Saccharobesus litoralis: one gene and its partner. The protein of the gene in region 2 binds, or shares a complex with, the protein of the main gene of each other region. Links are inferred from orthologs where the notes say so. Each region holds a gene or a part of one and is shown on either strand. Other genes may lie near its edges.

The links.
Region 1: the proteins of accB (region 2) and accD are in contact, whole or in part, in a solved structure (PDB 8UXZ), measured with the Escherichia coli proteins. The link is inferred for Saccharobesus litoralis from one-to-one orthologs.

Annotation. Positions count from the first base shown.
Region 1 is NZ_CP026604.1:3,834,732-3,844,348, forward strand. What follows is about bases 6,755-9,617. They hold accD (acetyl-CoA carboxylase, carboxyltransferase subunit beta), read left to right. Parts: upstream 6,755-7,684; coding sequence 7,685-8,551; downstream 8,552-9,617. Other genes in these bases: truA (tRNA pseudouridine(38-40) synthase TruA), read left to right, coding at 6,755-7,497; folC (bifunctional tetrahydrofolate synthase/dihydrofolate synthase), read left to right, coding at 8,598-9,617. Outside these bases: kdsB (3-deoxy-manno-octulosonate cytidylyltransferase), read left to right, coding at 1-734; C2869_RS22680 (FimV/HubP family polar landmark protein), read left to right, coding at 983-5,908; C2869_RS22685 (FimV/HubP family polar landmark protein), read left to right, coding at 5,946-6,641; more of truA, read left to right, coding at 6,703-6,754.
Region 2 is NZ_CP026604.1:1,257,237-1,266,746, reverse strand. What follows is about bases 3,350-6,105. They hold accB (acetyl-CoA carboxylase biotin carboxyl carrier protein), read right to left. Parts: upstream 5,078-6,105; coding sequence 4,622-5,077; downstream 3,350-4,621. Other genes in these bases: C2869_RS04435 (GGDEF domain-containing protein), read right to left, coding at 5,733-6,105; aroQ (type II 3-dehydroquinate dehydratase), read right to left, coding at 5,111-5,566; accC (acetyl-CoA carboxylase biotin carboxylase subunit), read right to left, coding at 3,350-4,606. Outside these bases: C2869_RS04465 (CYTH domain-containing protein), read left to right, coding at 1-916; C2869_RS04460 (substrate-binding domain-containing protein), read right to left, coding at 1,117-2,124; prmA (50S ribosomal protein L11 methyltransferase), read right to left, coding at 2,245-3,120; more of accC, read right to left, coding at 3,260-3,349; more of C2869_RS04435, read right to left, coding at 6,106-6,725; protein-disulfide reductase DsbD, read right to left, coding at 7,009-8,769; divalent-cation tolerance protein CutA, read right to left, coding at 8,862-9,230; C2869_RS04420 (FxsA family protein), read left to right, coding at 9,487-9,510. UniProt on the Escherichia coli protein: This protein is a component of the acetyl coenzyme A carboxylase complex; first, biotin carboxylase catalyzes the carboxylation of the carrier protein and then the transcarboxylase transfers the carboxyl group to form malonyl-CoA.

The DNA of each region.
Region 1 (9,617 bases), 2.6 Mb from region 2 along the record:
CTCGCTATGGCTCGACTCGTTTTCCAGGAAAACCATTAGCCGACATTAACGGTAAACCTATGATCCAGCGGGTTTATGAAAAGTGTCAAACAACGAATGCTGAACAAATAGTGGTTGCAACTGATGATGCACGTATCGCAGATGTAGTTAAGCAGTTTGGTGGACAAGTGTGTATGACAGCAGCCACTCACGAGTCAGGCACCGAGCGTATTGCAGAAGTCATTGACAAAATGGCAATTGCGCAAGATCAGGTTATCGTTAATGTACAAGGGGATGAACCTTTTATTCCCGCGGCAATCGTGGCTCAAGTTGCTGAAAATTTAGTGGCACGCCCACAAATTAATATGGCAACCTTAGCTGTAAAAATAGATGACGTAGAAGAAGCTTTTAATCCGAATGCAGTTAAAGTGTTAACTAATAAGGATGGGCTGGCTCTATATTTTAGCCGAGCAACGATCCCATACGATCGTAGTCGATTTTTAAATAATGATGCGCCTCAAGAAATCGGTGACTATTATTTACGTCATTTAGGTATTTATGCCTATCGCGCTGGCTTTGTTAAGCAATATGTTAGTTGGCAGCCTAGTGCATTGGAACAAATAGAGAGTTTAGAGCAATTACGCGTATTGTGGTACGGTGAAGCCATTCATGTCGATATTGCCCATGAGACACCGCCGCCGGGTATAGATACACCGCAAGATTTAGTTAATGCAATCAATAAAGGTTACATTTAAAGGGTCTTTGACTATCAGCGTTGAAAAAACTACCATTTTTGACGATAAGTTCGGTCCTGCTTGATTTATAGCATCTTTATATAAATTGGGTATAGTACGAGCTGGAACGGTGTTTGCTTAACCATCGAAAAGAGCAATAATTAGGTGATTGAAGGCGTATTTTATTCATTTAGGTAAATAAAGACCGCTTTCATGACAAACATTTGACGAAGTTAGGATAATAACGCGTCAGTTTCAGGATTCAAAACATGCGCTTGATAAGACGAATTTTGGTTTTCTGTACATTAGTGACAGTGATCAATTCGCCATTCATTTCTACTGGTAATTTCTTTGTTGCGGATGCTCATGCAGAAGGTATGCGTATTCGTGGCGACAAAGCAACCGATAATGGTTTAAGTGGAAAAACCTATGGCCCTGTATTAGCTACCGATACCTTATGGCGGATAGCAGAAAAAGTGCGGCCAGATACCAGTGTATCCACTTATCAAGTGATGGTAGCTATTTATCAAGCTAACCCAAATGCCTTTTTAGAGAACAACCTAAATCATATTCGTACGGGTTCTATTCTCGATATTCCCACCACGTCGGCAATGCGTAAGGTTAATCGCACTGCGGCGCGCAATAAATCCGATTTAGACGATGAAATATGGGCGGAGAAAAACCGCCGTATTCAGGCAGCAAAAGCGTCACCTGCGGAAAGAAAACGCCAAACGAATGCTAAACAAGCAGATGTCGAAGCCGCGAAGAAAAAACTGGAAAATGAAATTCAGTCTTTGCGTGAAGAGCAATTAAAAACCTATCAAATGATGCGCGAGCAATATGCGGCATCGATTGAGAACACCCAATTATTGATGCAAGAAAACGAAAGGTTGCGTAACCGTTTAGCATCAGTTGATGAAGAAGTGAGAAGCCTTAAACAGGAGCTCAGCCCTGATAGTGAAATGCGTCAACAAATTTCCGAGCTTGTCGAACGCAAAGATGAAGAAGTTGCCAAGGAACGTATAGAGCAAGAAGAAGCCGCAAACAATCCGCTTAATTCACTAATGGCAACTATTAGCTCGAATCCTCTCTATATCGCTTTAGCAGCGACTATTCCAGGTGGGTTAGTATTAGGTTTGATTGCTTGGTTTGTTTTCCGTAAGAAAAAACCAAAAGAAGAAGAGCCTATATTTGATAACAAACCGGCTACAGAAGCACCAGTGATGGAAGAGCCGGATTTAGACTTGTCGGATATGCAAACCAGTGACGATGATTTGCTGTTAGGGGATGAGCTTGATGATCAATTAGTACCAGATGAAGACACAATTCAGTTAGACGATGACGATGATGATTTACTGACCGATTCACTCGATGACGATTTAGACGACATTCTGGTTTATGAAGAAGATGACGACGATCTGCTGAGTGTACCTGATGAAGCACTGGATGAAGACGATGATAGCTTGATCGATCAATCCGATATTGATGACTTACTCGACTCAGGCTCAGAAGATGTAGCCGATGATGATATTGATGCGTTATTAGATAGTGCTGGAGAAGACGAAAGCTCTCCACAAGAATTGTCGCAAGATGAGCTAGATGAACTGCTTAGTGGAAACGATTTAAGTGACGACGATGATGATGATCTTGATTCTATCGTTGGACAAGATGATATTGATGCATTGTTATCGGGTGATGACGATTCAGTCGAAGATTTACTGGAAGGTGCAGACGATGACGGTGCAGGCAGTGGCGATTTAGATCAAGATGATCTTGATGCTTTACTTGATGAAGAGCTTTCTGGTGATAACCAACTTATTGACGAAGACGGTGTTGATGATGACATTGATCTTGGTGATTTCTTAGAAGAAGAACAAGACCTACCAAAAGCTGCTGTTGCTGAGGGCTCAGATACTGACAGCGAAGTGGCAGACGATGATTTTGATATCGACGCATTACTTGATGAAGGGGCTGGGTTAACTGAAGAAGAGCCTGCTAGTCAAGACAGTGCAGAACAAGATGACTTTGATATTAATGACATTGATGCATTACTTGACGAGCAAGCAAGTTCAGAACTGGCTGATACGCCAGATGATCTTGAACCTGACGATATCGACGCTTTACTGGATGAGCAAGCGGCGTTAACTGAAGATGCAGACGATTTTGATGTTGACGATATAGATGCTTTGCTTGAACAAGAAGCGCAACAAAAACCAGATGCTGAACCTGAACTCGGTGCGGATGTTGATATTGATGCTGATCTTGACGACATTGACGCAATAATTGCCAGCACCGATGAGCAAGCCGATTCTGAACAAAACGATTTGGGTAATGTCGCAGATGACTTTGATATCAACGATATTGACGCGTTATTAGATGAGCAATCTAGCAGTACTGATGATGCACAAGATGATAATTTTGATATTGATGATCTGCTTGCCAAAGAGCAAGCTCCAGTTGATGAATCACAAACCGTTGCCGCTGAAACCGACACCGATGGTAGCGAAGATTCTGACTTTGATATTGATGATATCGACGCCTTATTAGCTGAGAATACCCAAGAAGCAACAGATGAAGAAGATTTGTTGGCAACTGAGCTTGATGGCAATTTAGATGATGAAAACGAGCTAGATACAGATATCGATCTTGATGTTTTACTAGACGAAAACTCAACGGATAGTGAAGATGAGTTGTCTTCTTTACTTGATCTTGACGATGATGAAAGTGAAGCGATTGATGATTTAGACGATTTATCTGCTTTATTAGAAGAAGATGCTAAAGAAGAGGAAATGGGCTCTAGCCCAAAGCCTGAAGGTCAAGTTGAGTTAGATGATATCGCTAATGACCAGTCATTAGTTGATAATCTTGACTTGCCCGAAAAGCCAGAAATTGAAGATACTAGCCTAGAAGCAGAAGCAGAAGCAGAAGCAGAAGCAGAAGCAGAAGCAGAAGCAGAAGCAGAAGCAGAAGCAGAAGCAGAAGCAGAAGCAGAAGCAGAAGCAGAAGCAGAAGCAGAAGCAGAAGCAGAAGCAGAAGCAGAAGCAGAAGCAGAAGCAGAAGCAGAAGCAATAGATGAAGATGCTTTGCTTGCCGATTTAGGGATTGAATTAGAACCTGCCGAGCCAGAGCCAGAGCCAGAGCCAGAGCCAGAGCCAGAGCCAGAGCCAGAGCCAGAACGACCAGAATTAGATGAGGCTTATTTAGGTGAGCTGCTAGAAAGCTTTTTTGCAGAAAGTAATACAACGCCTTCTGCAAGTACAAATACAGATATCGATGATAAGCCAATTGTCGATGAAAGTATCGAAGACGTTAATGAAAAATACAGCGAAGAATACAGCAAAGAAAGCATCGATGATTTAACGCTAGCTAACGCTGATGATGAGACAATTACAGCACAATTAGATGATCTTGAGTCGCTACTAGATGAAGGCGAAATTGAGTTATCAGATGCTGACGACTTACCCGAAAATGTTGATATTGGCAGTATTCCAGATGCTGACGACTTACCCGAAAATGTTGATATTGGCAGTATTCCAGATACTGAAGACGTACCAGAAAATGGCGATATTGGTAATATTTCAGATGCAGAAGACCTACTCGATAGTGATGATATAGGCAGTATTTCTGATGCTGAGCTGAGTAATTTTGATAGTTTTGAGGATCAGTTAAGCGAGAACTTAGAATCAGCAGAAACGTTATCAACAGACGTCGATCTTATCGACGAACTAATAGAATTATCAGATATACCTGAAGATGATTCCAGCGCTGATACATTAATTTCTGACGTTGATATTGTGTCTGGACTAGATGTTGAACTGGAAGGCGACATTGATCTAGAAACATTATCAGAACCTGATGATGAGTTAGATTCGGCATTATCAGAATTGTCATCCGATACTGAGTCACTAGAGCCTACAGAGGTATTAGAATCAGAACAAGCACCAGTAATGGGCGAAGCGGATGATGCGGATGACGAGAATGTCGAGTTACTGGATGATGGTTTTGAGAGTGATACAGATTTACCTGAGCTTGATGTTGATGCTGTTGAACAACTAGCTGTTTCAGAGCTAGATGATATAGAGCTGGAAGATTTAGAAGACCTCGACTCAGAAGCCCTAGATTTAGAAGATCCAGATTTAGAAAATGGACTTACTGACGATTCAAGCAGTGATAATGATCTAAGCAGTCTTGAAACATTTGATCTAGAAACATTATCAGAACCTGATGACGAGTTAGATTCAGCATTATCAGAATTGTCATCAGCGACTGAATCACTAAAGCCTACAGAGGTATTAGAATCAGAAGAAACACAGGTAACAGGCCGTGCGGATGACGAGAATGTCGAGCTACTGGATGATAGCTTTGAGAGCGATACAGATTTACCTGAGATTGATGTTGTTGAACAACAAGACGTTTCAGAATTAGATGATTTAGCGCTAGAAGACTTAGATTTAGAAGATCTCGATATAGAAGATCTAGATTTAGAAAACGAACTAACTGACGATTCAAATAGTGATGATGATCTAAGCAGTCTTAAAACAATTGATCTAGAAACATTATCAGAACCTGATGATGAGTTGGATTCGGCATTATCATCAGCGACTGAATCACTAGAGCCAATTGAAGCATTAGAAACATCCGCAACAACAGTGCAAGAGGCTGAACCATCACTTGCAGTTGACGATGCGAATGTTGAGTTGCTGGAAGATAGCTTCGAAAGTGATACGGATATACCCGAACTCGATGTTGATGTAGTTGAACAACAAGACGATGAACTTGACGATATTGATTTTGATGATATCGAACTAGACGACGATATGACTATCGAGCTGTCTGATATCGATGAGGAAGACGCTCTTGCCGATAGTTTAGATTTTGATGACATTGAGCTTGATGTTGAACCGACGATTGATTTAGCTGATTTGCCAGAGCCAGAGCCAGAGCCAGAGCCAGAGCCAGAGCCAGAGCCCAGAGCCAGAGCCAGAGCCAGAGCCAGAGCCAGAGCCAGAGCCAGAGCCAGAGCCAGAGCCAGAGCCAGAGCCAGAGCCAGAGCCAGAGCCAGAGCCAGAGCCAGAGCCAGAGCCAGAGCCAGAGCCAGAGCCAGAGCCAGAGCCAGAGCCAGAGCCAGAGCCAGAGCCAGAGCCAGAGCCAGAGCCAGAGCCAGAGCCAGAGCTAGAGCCAGAGCCAGAGTTTGATGATGCAATACTAGAAGAATTTAATGAGCTAGACGCATTGTTAGCTGATGCTGAAAGTGAAGTTGAAGCACAAGCATTTGATCTCGATGCTGATGTACATGACAGTGCCAGCGATGCGGATCTTGATACCATAGATACACTACTCGGCGGAGTAGATGCGACTATTACACAAGATAATGCAGTTGCAGACGAAGATTTAACTTCTGATGAGTTGCAGGAGCTTGAAGAGCTAGAAAACATTAATTTTGATGAACTATTAGGTTCATTAGAAGCGCCGGACAATACAGAATTAGCACCAGAGGATGAATTACCGACAACCAGCCTTGATTTAGATTCGTTATTAGCCGCTGAGAATATTGCTGAAGACGACTTAATTGTTGAAGAAGATGAATTAAGTTCTGAGTTAGCATTGGAAGACGGTGAAGAGCTGATTGATATCGAGGAATTATTGGCTGAAAGTGAAGATGCGGAGCTTGACGCCGAACCTTATCAGCCTGCTGATATGGATGTCGGGTTAGAGGAATTTATTCAAAAAGAAAATATTGAATTAATTGATGTTGATCTTGGTAATGAGTCAGGCATGACATCACAACTTGATTTAGCGCGAGCTTACATTGAAATAAATGATGTTGATGGGGCTATTACCGCGCTTGAAAAAGTGATAGCAAAAGGTGACGCCAATCAGCGAGACGAAGCAACAAAGTTACTTGATCAGTTAGAAATCGACGAATAAGTTGCACTTCAGGCGGCGAGTCTTATACTAGCCGCCAATTTTCATCCCTTAAAGGTTTTCTATGCGCTACGCAGTTGGTATTGAATACAATGGTGCAAATTATTCTGGTTGGCAAAAGCAATATACGCCAGGGGTTATAGGCGTTGAGCATAAAGTCGAGCAGGCTTTATCACTCGTTGCAAATAGTCAATTGGAATTAACTTGTGCAGGGCGTACCGATGCTGGTGTTCATGCTACAGGGCAGGTTGTTCATTTTGATTCTCCCGTAGAGCGTTTAGAGAAATCTTGGGTATTGGGTGCCAATTCCAATTTGCCGGATGACATCGCGATAAAGTGGGCAAAACCCGTTTCGCCTGACTTTGATGCTAGATACAGTGCCACAGCACGACGTTATCGATACATAATTTACAATCGCCGCGAACGACCTGCGATACTGCGTAGTGGTTTGACTCAGTTTTATGAACCGCTGGATCATCATTTAATGCATCAAGCGGCTCAATTATTTTTAGGTGAGCAAGATTTTTCAGCCTTTCGTTCTTCTAGTTGTGAATCTAAAACACCATTTCGTCATGTTAGCCATTGTTGGGTAAATCGCTATGGTGATTACCTTGTAGTTGATATACAGGCTAATGCATTTTTACACCATATGGTTCGTAATATTGTAGGGGCATTATTGGTGATTGGCTGTGCGGAAAAACCAGTCTCTTGGATTAGTGAATTATTAGCGGGTAAAGATCGTACACTGGCGGCGGCTACCGCTAAACCCAATGGGTTATATTTAGTCCGTGTATTTTATCCGGATGAATTAAATATTCCTCAAGTGCCAATGGGTCCTTTATTTTTTGCTGATAATTAGTGCTTGAAACCAAGTGAGGTTAAAAAGTAAACAGATAAGATAGAATTTTTACAGTTTAGACCAGTTGAGGTTAATATTTGCTGAGCTTTATGCTTTAATTAGCGACAATTTTGCGTGGGGCATCTTAATTATTATATAGACAGATTAGAACCCCGTTATTTCCTTGTATTTGTGTTAGAGATCACCCATGAGTTGGATTGAAAAAATTCTGCCTAAAACCAATGTCAGCGCTCAGAAAAAAGCGAATGTGCCTGAAGGTGTTTGGGCTAAGTGTTCTGATTGTAATGCCATTATTTATAACGCTGAATTAGAGCAAAACTTAAATGTTTGTCCTAAATGTGGTCACCACATGCGTATTGGTGCTCGTAAGCGTTTAGAAAGCTTTTTGGACACTGAAAACAGAACCGAAATAGCGGCTGAGCTTGAACCGCAAGATGCACTTAAATTTAAAGATTCAAAAAAATATAAAGACCGTATCACCGCAGCTCAAAAATCAACTGACGAGAAAGACGCGTTAGTTGTTATGCGTGGTCAAGTTAAAGGTGTACCTGTTGTGGCCTGTTCATTTGAATTCTCCTTTATGGGTGGTTCAATGGCGTCAGTGGTTGGTGCTAAGTTTGTAAAAGCAGCAGAGGTGTGTTTAAAAGAAAATCTACCTTTGATTTGTTTTTCAGCAAGTGGCGGTGCGCGTATGCAAGAAGCCTTGTTCTCTCTTATGCAAATGGCTAAAACCAGTGCGGCGTTAGCTAAAATGAGTGAAAAAGGTTTACCTTACATTTCAGTATTAACCGATCCGACAATGGGCGGTGTATCAGCAAGTTTAGCTATGTTAGGCGACGTGAATGTTGCCGAACCTAAAGCATTAATTGGTTTTGCTGGCCCTCGTGTTATTGAGCAGACGGTACGTGAAAAATTACCAGAAGGTTTTCAACGCAGTGAGTTCTTATTGCAAAAAGGTGCAATAGATATGATTGTTGACCGTCGCGAAATGCGTCATAAGTTAGCAAGCGTATTAAGCAAACTGATGAACTTACCTTCGGTAGAACAATATTAATTATTTATGGGCTTATCCCTAATTTTTAGTGACTTTGCTAGCTGCTATGCGTTTTAATTCCATAGCAGCTTGGCTGTCCCATCTCGAATCCATCCATCCAGCCAATATCGAACTTGGCCTTGAGCGTATTAAGCGTGTTTACCAAAGCTTAAACCTGAATTTATCAAATAGTCAGGTAATTTTAGTTGGTGGTACCAACGGTAAAGGTACAACTTGTGGCTTATTACAGCATGTCTTGACTCATCACGGTTATCAAGTTGGTTGTTATAACTCTCCTCACATGAACGATTATCGTGAGCGAGTGACCCTGAATAATCAATGGTTTAGCGAGCTGGAACATTGTCAAGCATTTGAATGTGTTGAACAAGCCCGTGGTGACATCAGTTTAACTTACTTTGAAATGGGTACGTTAGCGGCTTTAGTTTTGTTGGCACAAGCACAACCCGATTTTGTTATCCTAGAAGTCGGTTTAGGCGGCCGTTTAGATGCAACCAATATTGTTGATAATGACCTCGCTATTGTGACTACGGTGGCATTAGATCATATGGATTGGTTAGGTAATACCCGAGAGAAAATTGGTTTTGAAAAAGCTGGGATTATGCGTCATTCAGGTTTAGCTATATGTGGCGATCTAGAACCTCCGCAGTCTTTACTTGATCATGCTAATGAACAAAAAGTTGATTTAACCTGCGCGTTAACCGATTATCAGTGGCAGAAAAGTAATGATGTTTGGCAATTTACCATGGCGGACAAATCGTTTTCTGATTTACCTGTGCCTCACATGCCACTACAAAATGCCGCGACTGTCTTAGCTGCATTAAATAAATTAAATATTGTTCTTGATAAAAAGCTATTGCAGCAAGCTTTATCAAGTTTCAGTTTAGCAGGGCGTTGGCAGGTTATTGCTCGTTCACCTGATGTTATTCTTGATGTAGGCCATAACGTACAGGCGGCAGAATATATTAAACAACAGCTTAATGCGTACTTGGTTAACAAACCTCAAGCTAAGGTTTATGCTGTTGTCGGTATATTAAAGGATAAAGCAGTAGAAGAAACCGTGCAGGTT
Region 2 (9,510 bases):
GTTGGCAAACCATGCCGAGCTTAAAGCTGTTAAAGTAGAGCGAGATATAAGTATTGAACAGGCTTTCATCAATACGGTTCAGCATGGTTTAAGCTATTGGCAGTATCATGAAGAAGTTTACCTGTCGTCACATAAGGTATCGTCATTACGCAATATGGCGCAGGGTATTAACTTAATCCAACATACATTAAAGCTTTATCAAAACCTGATCCCAGCCAAAGCCAGTCAATCAATTGATAATGAATTAGCTTGGCTAAGCCAAGAATTTGCTTGGGTTGATGAGGCTTGTGCTTGCCATCAACTCGCGAGTGCCAAAGGTACGTTTAAAAAGCGTTTAAGTAATCAAAGTAAAGTCACTGAAGAGTTTAGTGAGCGTAAAAAGCAGATTGTTGAGCAGCATAATCCCATCGCGTTATTTTATAGTGAGCGTTACAGTCGACTGATCATTAACTTAGTTAAGTGGTTATATGAAAAAGCGTGGCGCTGTTATGCGGATATTGACGAAGCGCAATTAAATGCTTATTTGCTGTCGGTTGCGGATCAGTTTCAGCAAGAAAGCTGGTCTGAATTAAAACAGGCAATGCCACGTAAACAAGAGTTTAGTGCTGATAATTATATTGATGCCAAAGACAGCCTAAATCATGGTTTGTTAACTGGGATCTGTGTTGGCGGCTTATATCCAGATGACGAATGGCGTTCATTTCGTGGACCTTGGTTGGATATTATGCAAGGCATCAATGATTTGTACACTTTTGAAATTTTACAAAGTCATTTGATGAGTCACAACAATGAAATGGATTTAGATGGTCGAGCTGAGTTGTTAGATTGGAGTGCTAATAAAAAGAGCTCGCTTATTTCAGTGATGGAACAGTCACGACGCAGCGCTCTAAAAGTAATACCATACTGGCAGTATTAGATTGGGTTTTGATGCTCTTGTTTTAGGCTTATTGTTAGCGATAACAACGAGCCAATAGCAGCAAAGCTGCTAATGTCGAAATAAATTTCGACCTACACGGATGTAGGGAATGCCGTTAAGCGTCCGGAACTGCGCACGGCGACCTACACGGATGTAGGGAATGCCTTTCCTTCATCCTTTACCAAGTTATTCCAATAATTTTACTGCGTACACCTTGCATAATTGTCTTGTGTACAGTGGGTTAACTCCGTGAATATTTGCGGTTCATAGGCCTGGTCAGTCACAATTTTATACAGGGTGTGGATTGCTTGCTCACCCATTTTTGCTGGTTTTTGCCCTACGTTGATTTTCGATAATCCCTGCTGTAATAAATCTAATTGCTCTTGAGTGGTGTCTGCGACCAATAATGTATGGTTGGGGTGAGAAACCTTTAATTGTTTCATCATAGTTGGATATGAGCTGTGATATTGCGGCCAACCACCAACAGCCACGACTGCAATATTATCTGGGCGGGTTAACATGTCTTGTAGTTGCTTAACGGCTCTTTCTTGGTCTGACCAACTATATAGCGGACAATCAGCGTGTTCTGTCCAGCCATTAATATTGACTAGGCGTCTGATCCGCGCTGGATTAATCAACTTAGGCTCGGCGACAGATAAAGCGGCTCGAATACCAGAGATACGCTCATCTAAGTTTACTGAGTCTTTACGTCCCGTTTGAATGCACAATGTGCCTCCTTCTGGGCGCATGGATTTTAATGTTAAACCTAATTTGACACCCAAATCAAAATTGTTAGTACCAATATAGGCTTTGCGAACATTAGGAAAGCGTTTTGCTGTTGAGTCGTCAATATCTGAGTCGAAAGTGACGAGTGGAATATCGTTTTTGACTAAAACCGGTAGGGTGCGTCGAGCAACATAGCTGTCTAATAAAACGCTAAAAGCGACACCATCTATACCTTGGTCAATTAGTTTTTCAAGGATCAAATGTTGGGAGATGGCATTGGCTTTATTAGGGCCTTCAAATACACATTCAACATTGCCAAGGGCTTTGGCGGCTCGTTCACAGCCTATTTTGACTTGTTGAAAAAAAGGGTTGCTTTGATCTTTTGGGATCACAGCAAAACGCCATGTTTTGGCTTGAACTGATGTGATTAGCAACAGCCCAAGCAACAGCATAAGAGTACGGGTAATTGTCATTTTCAGCATTTGTGACCGTTTACAGCCCAACCGTTTTGTGGCTCGTCATCGTCAACTATAGTTAACGTTTTTACTGACTACAAATTAACATGGAACAGCCCGTTAGCGTAACCCTTTACCTAGGATTAATTATCGTTTAGTACCAGATACTCGACACCAATCTTCTTGTTGAGCGACTGGGTCTAAGTCAAACCACTGGGCATATATCTCGCAAATTTGTTCTGCTTGGCTAGCAAGTATGCCTGATAGGGCTAACTTACCGCCAGGTTTTACATAATCGGTTATCACTTGTGCTAATTCACGTAGTGGTCCCGCTAAAATATTTGCTACGACGACGTCGGCTTGCAGATTGGGTTGGTTATTCGGTAAAAATAATTCGATTTTATCTTCAACTTGGTTACGTTTAGCGTTTTCTTTGGACGCTTCAATCGCTTGAGGGTCAATATCGATACCGACAACCCGTTGCGCTCCTAGTTTGAGTGCGGCAATAGCTAATATGCCTGAACCGCAGCCAAAATCGACCACGACTTGGTCATCTTGAATGTGGCTGTCTAGCCATTGTAAACATAAGCCTGTAGTTGGATGGGTGCCGGTACCAAAAGCTAAACCGGGATCGAGCAAGACATTAACGGCTTGTTCGTCAGGGACATCGCGCCACGATGGACAGATCCACAAACGCTCACCAAATTGCATAGGATGAAAGCTATCCATCCATTCGCGTACCCAGTCTTTATCTTCAAGCTGCTCTACTTTATAAAAACCTTTGCTGCCGGCATTGGATGCTTGTAAACGCAGTAAGATTTTATCAACATCGACTTCAGCATCATATAAACCCACTACGGTTGTCGCTTCCCACAATAAAAATTCGCCAGGCATAGGTTCGTAAATGGGGGTGTCTGCTGCATCAAGAAAGGTGACTGCTGCGGCGCCCGTGCCTGTCATATGGTCGGAAATGGCATCGGCTGATTCTTTATCTGTCGTGTAACGAACTTGGATCCAAGGCATGGCGGGTCTCGATTGGTGTTTAAAATTTTAAGGCGGGGATTTTAGCCTAAACTGGCTAAACAAAAAAGGCGACGCTTTAAATTACAAGCGACGCCTTTTGTCGGCAGATTACTGCCAAATCACAAGTCCAGAAAGGAAACTAGTGATCCATTCCGAGTTTTTTCTCTAAATAGTGGATATTGCTACCACCATTTTGGAAGTTCTCGTCATCCATTATCTTTTGTTGTAAAGGTACATTAACTTTAATACCTTCAACCACTAACTCGTCTAGTGCATTTTTCATACGGGCAATCGCAATACCGCGATTTTCGCCAAACGTAATCAGCTTACCAATCATAGAGTCGTAGTGAGGTGGTACTGTGTAACCCGCATAAATGTGCGAATCCCAGCGTACACCCATACCGCCTGGTGAATGGAAACGAGTGATTTTACCCGGTGAAGGAATAAAGCGCTCTGGATCTTCAGCGTTAATACGACATTCGATCGCATGGCCTTTAATTTTAATATCGTCTTGAGTTAACGATAATGGCTGGCCAGCGGCAATTTTTAATTGCTCTTTAATCAAGTCAACACCGGTAACCATTTCAGTAACTGGGTGCTCAACCTGAATACGCGTATTCATTTCGATAAAGTAGAATTCGCCGTTTTCGAATAAGAATTCGAACGTACCCGCACCACGATAACCAATTTCGATACAAGCACGCGTACAGCGTTCACCAATGAACTTACGCATTTCTTCAGTGATACCTGGCGCTGGCGCTTCTTCAACGACTTTTTGGTGACGACGTTGCATTGAACAGTCACGCTCGCCTAAGTGAATTGCGTTACCTTGGCCATCTGCTAATACTTGAACTTCAACGTGACGTGGGTTTTCAAGGAATTTTTCCATGTAAACCATGTCGTTGTTAAATGCAGCACCGGCTTCTGATTTCGTTAATTCAATTGACTCAATTAACTCAGCTTCAGAGCGCACAACACGCATACCACGACCACCACCACCACCGGCAGCTTTAACAATGATCGGATAACCAATACGCTTAGCGATTTGCTTGTTAGTTTGCGCATCTTCACCAAGTGGGCCATCAGAACCAGGTACACAAGGTACGCCAGCTTTTTTCATGGCTTTAATCGCTTCAACTTTGTCACCCATAATGCGAATTGAATCCGCTTTTGGACCAACAAAAATAAAGCCACTTTGTTCTACTTGCTCGGCAAAATCAGCATTTTCTGATAAGAAACCATAGCCGGGGTGAATAGCCACGGCATCGGTGACTTCAGCCGCCGCAATAATGCGAGGAATATTTAAATAGCTGTCGATTGAAGGTGCTTTACCAATACAAATGGTTTCGTCAGCCAACAAAACGTGCTTTAACTCTTTATCGGCTTGCGAGTGAACCGCAACCGTTTTAATACCGAGCTCTTTACACGCGCGTAAAATACGCAACGCGATCTCGCCTCGGTTTGCAATGACTAGTTTATCTAACATAGTAAGCCGACCTTATTATTCGATTTCGAATAGTGGTTGGTCGAATTCTAATGCGTCGCCGTTTTGCGCGAAGATAGTCTTAATTGTACCGGCTTTGTCTGCAGTGATTTCGTTCATCATTTTCATTGCTTCAACGATACACAATGTTTGACCTACAGATACTTGAGCACCAACTTCTACGAAAGAAGGAGCGTCTGGCTTAGGAGATGAGTAGTAAGTACCAACCATAGGTGATTTAACTACGTGACCAGTTGGGCCTGCTGGAGCTGCAGGCGCAGCTTCTGCTGGAGCCGTAGGTGCTGCGGCCGGTGCTGCTACTGGAGCCGCAACCGCTGCTACTGGAGCTGCAACCGCTGCTACTGGAGCCGCACGGCTAATGCGTACAGACTCTTCACCTTCAGTGATCTCTAATTCAGAGATACCTGATTCTTCAACTAGTTCGATTAATTTTTTAACTTTACGAATGTCCATAGCCATAGTGGTTATTCTCTCTTGTAATAAAAGTTATTCTGCTTTGGATAAAAACTCATGTGCTGATTGCAGCGCATAGCTGTAACCGGCAATGCCCAAACCGCAAATTACGCCTTGGGCAACGTCTGAAAAATAGGAATGGTGGCGAAATGCTTCGCGCTTGTGCACGTTGGATATGTGCACTTCAATAAAAGGAATATCAACCGCTAAAATAGCATCACGCAACGCCACACTTTGGTGGGTAAAGGCCGCTGGGTTGATAATAATAAAGTCAACTTGTTGAAATGCAGCGTGAATGCGCTCAATTAGCTCAGCTTCCGAGTTAGACTGGACACTTTCAAGTGATAAGCCTAAAGAAGCGGCTTGCTTAGCTAGGTTTTGCTCAATGTCGGCTAAAGTATGATGGCCATAAACAGCGGGTTCACGTTTACCCAGCATATTTAAGTTAGGACCATTTACCAATAAAATATGCTTAGCGTTATTTGACATTAAGTGACCTTAAATTTAGCTAATTTGCAGATATCTTCGGTGAAATCATACAAGTTTAAATCTTTCGGCTAAATATAACGGGTTTTACAACAATTTGAAACGAAAAACTCGCAAAACACTGGTCTAACCTGAAAAATTTGCACGATGTCAGATTTTGTCTACTAAATTAGAACAATTCAATGTCATTTGAGGCGCCAGGCGCTTCATCTAGTTTGTTTTGTTCGATCAGGGTTTCGTAACAACTTGCTTTATTACGCCCTAGCTCTTTGGAGTGATACAAGGCTTTATCGGCTCGGCCAATGATAGTTGTCGGTAGTACGTTGTCTACGAGTTGGGTATAGCCGATACTAATGGTGACACGGCCAACCTGTGGAAAATAATGGTTTTCGACTAGTTGTCGAAACCTTTCTAACACCGAACCAGCCATTGCCAAGTCGACGCGTTTTATAATAATCACAAACTCTTCGCCCCCGTAACGAAACAACATGTCTTCGTCTCGAAAGCATTTTTGCATCAGTTGCGCTAGGGTTAGTAACACTTCATCGCCAATCAAGTGGCCAAAATTATCATTTAGGCGCTTAAAGTGATCAATGTCTAACATGGCAAAACAATGGCGGTGAGGTTCTTCGCTGCCGTCTTGGTTTCGCCTATGCTCAGTTGTCGATAACAGTTTGTTAAGCGTGCCATCAAAGGTTTGGCGATTAAATAAGCCGGTTAGGGCGTCATGATTGCTGGTGCGTAATAAATTTAATTGATTACTGTATATAGCAATGTAGGCGGCGAGAACGGTTTGTTTGTCTAAATCTTCAATGGCGTGGCCATCAATAATTAACGCACCAAAATATAAGTTTCTAGCCATTAATGGATAAACGATTTGGTCTTGGCTTAAATCAAATTCTATTGATGCGTGCTCTTTGATGAGTGCATCGAGTAATTGGGTGTCTTGGCTGACTTGAGATTTTAACTCATCTTGGCTGAGTGTTGGGGACAGATGCAGTAGCTCGTAATGGCCATGCGATGCGGGCAAGCGATTATTGTATAGGCGTATTTCTGCATCGGGGAACAATCCTTTAACCAATTGGACAAATGTATCATGCAAACCTTCGGCATCAATTTGCGCAGTGAGTTGAATAATTTGTTCGTGGTAATAATACGACAACGTTGCCGCCCCTTGCTTGTTAATTATAGTTAAAGCGATCAGGTTTTAGGGGCAGGTTTCTAGTTCCAGACGAAACCTAAGTACTTACATCCATGTAAGCAAAGCCGTCAAGCTTTGAGACCCCATGAGCATATGCTCTACTATGTGATTGGGGCGAGTAAGCGCTGACAATGAACCATAAGACCTGAGCGAGAAGACTATACTGCTTGATATGGTTTAAAAGTATAGACGTTTTTATTGTATTCTACAGGGCAATAACATGAATTATTGCCCTGTATACCTGCTATTGCTGTGTTTGTTTGACTGCGCCTATAAATTCGTCAGGGGGTAAAAATCCGCGGATCCTTTGGTTACTAAGCTCAATGCCTTGTGTAGTAAAGATCATCACAGTAGGAGCCGGTGGGCCAACAATTCCCCACGACTTAATTAACGCATCATGTTCACTATTAAACTCGGTCACGTCCAATTGTAGCCATTGATAGTCTTTTAGTGTTGCTTGTACGTTGGCGTTAGCAAAAGTGATATGTTCAAATTCTTTACAGCCGACACACCATTCAGCGGTAATGTCTAGTAATACGGGTTGACCAGCTTGCTTAGCTTTATCTAACTCTTGCTGAATTTGCACTGCAGAAGTGGTGACTAAAAAGGGTAATTCTAGCTTTTTGTAGCCTTGTGCCGCTTGACCAAAGTAGATGGCTACCAACAAACTGACTAAAGTGATGCCACCGGATAACTTAATGTTTTGTTGTCGTTTAAACTGAAAACCAAAGAATACCGCACAGGCCATGGCCAGTAACGCAGCCAACAACAATACATATTGCTCTTGCATAAAGCGCGCGAACAACATAATTGGTACTGCCAGTAATATAAAGGCAAAGAGTTTTTTAACGCTTTCCATCCAGCCACCGGCTTTCGGTAACCATTTACCACTGCTAGCGCCAATAATCAGTAAAGGTAAGCCCATACCAATTGACAGTATGTATAAGGTAACAAATCCGAATAATGCATCGCCGGTTTGAGCAACGTAAAGCAGCGCGCCAGACAAAGGCGCTGTGGTACAAGGCGAAGCTATTAACCCCGACAATACGCCCATGGCTAATGCACCTTTAAAGTTACCTTGTTTTTGCTCCATGCTTTTGGCATTTAATTTATTAACCCAGCTACTCGGAAGCTGCAATTCGTACCAACCAAACATGGAACCTGCCAAAGCAGCAAACATAATAGATAAGCCGATAAGCACAGCTTGGCTTTGTAATACAGCCTGAAAGCTGGCTCCTGCTAGTGCTGCGAGTAACCCTAAAGCCGCATAGGTTAGTGCCATGCCTTGCACGAAACTAAGCGATAATAAAAACGCAGCTTTATTGGTTAGCTTTTCTTGACCGACTAATACACTAGAAAGGATAGGGTACATAGGGAAAACACAAGGCGTTAAAGCTAATCCGACACCTAACGCAAAAAATACCAATAACACAATAAACCAGCTTTGGCTTTGTAAAAACGAACTTAAGCTTGACTCATCGGTACTCAAATCAGAAAAATCTGTACTTGCATTCAGTCCCCCCGTAGCGCCGCTATTTATCGGAGTTAGCAAAACTTCTTTAACGCTGGGTGGATAGCATAATCCTGCTTCGGCACAACCTTGATAACGTATTTTAATAACGCCTTGTTCAAGCGCAAAATTGAGTGGGATCTGCGCGCTAAATTGTTGTTTGTAGATCTCAGTTTGACCGTAGTATTCGTCTTCGTAAGGTAAACCCTCAGGCAAAATTACGTCACTAAAACTTGCGTTATCTGCGGCAAATTTAAATTGTTTTTTATAAAGGTAATATCCGGGGGCAATATCAAATTGAATATCGACTTTGTCACCATTCTGGATAAAGTTAAAGGCGAACGCTTTGTCTATGGGTAAAAAGTCCGGCTCTTGCTCGCTTTCTTCAGCAAATAAATCATCCAGAGAAGACGAGTTACTTGAAAAGAGTGGTTCGGCATTATTAGCAATTGGCTGTTGGGTTAATGTCTTGTTTTGTGCGTTAACGGATTGCATTGTGAATAACAACGCAGCGAAAAGTGCTAGCGTTAGCGCCCACAATGGCAAATTTTTTATTAAAAGTGACGGCTTACAAACTTTTAATAACATCATTCTGTTTGGCCTTGTTGTTGATTGGAACTTGGGGTAAGACTGTCGATCAGCCATTGTGCATATTCGTCGGAAATAGCACACATATTAACTGCCGTTATCTCAGGGACATCATAACTATGCTGACTTTTGATAAAAGCTTGCAATCCTTCGAAATGTCTACCCAATGTTTTAATTTTTAATAAGTATTCGTTGTCCATGACGATACGGCCTTGCCAAGAATATACTGATTCAATGGCATCAACTATATTCACGCATGCAGCGTGTTTATGGCGCACAATACCGTTAGCCAGCTCTTGGGCTTCCTGTTTGGTTGGCGTTGTGCAAAACACCAATATTGGTGTATCGGCTTGTATATCATTTTTCATAGTATTGTTCTTGCAAATCAGCAGTTAAACATGTGAACGACCAATGTCAGTCGATAAATAACCGTAGATTAAACTTGAAAAGTTTCGTTTGCCACCCATATGTCATAATATGTCAGTGTCGTGGCGCGTTACACAAGTAATCAGTAAAATGCTTTACAGAAATTCTTACGCTACTGCCTCAGTAGACAGGCAAAGCAACGACAATATTACAGCGCCACCGACTAATTTATTTTTTATCAATTTAAATTGAGAACTTATGTTTGCAAAATTATTTATATTA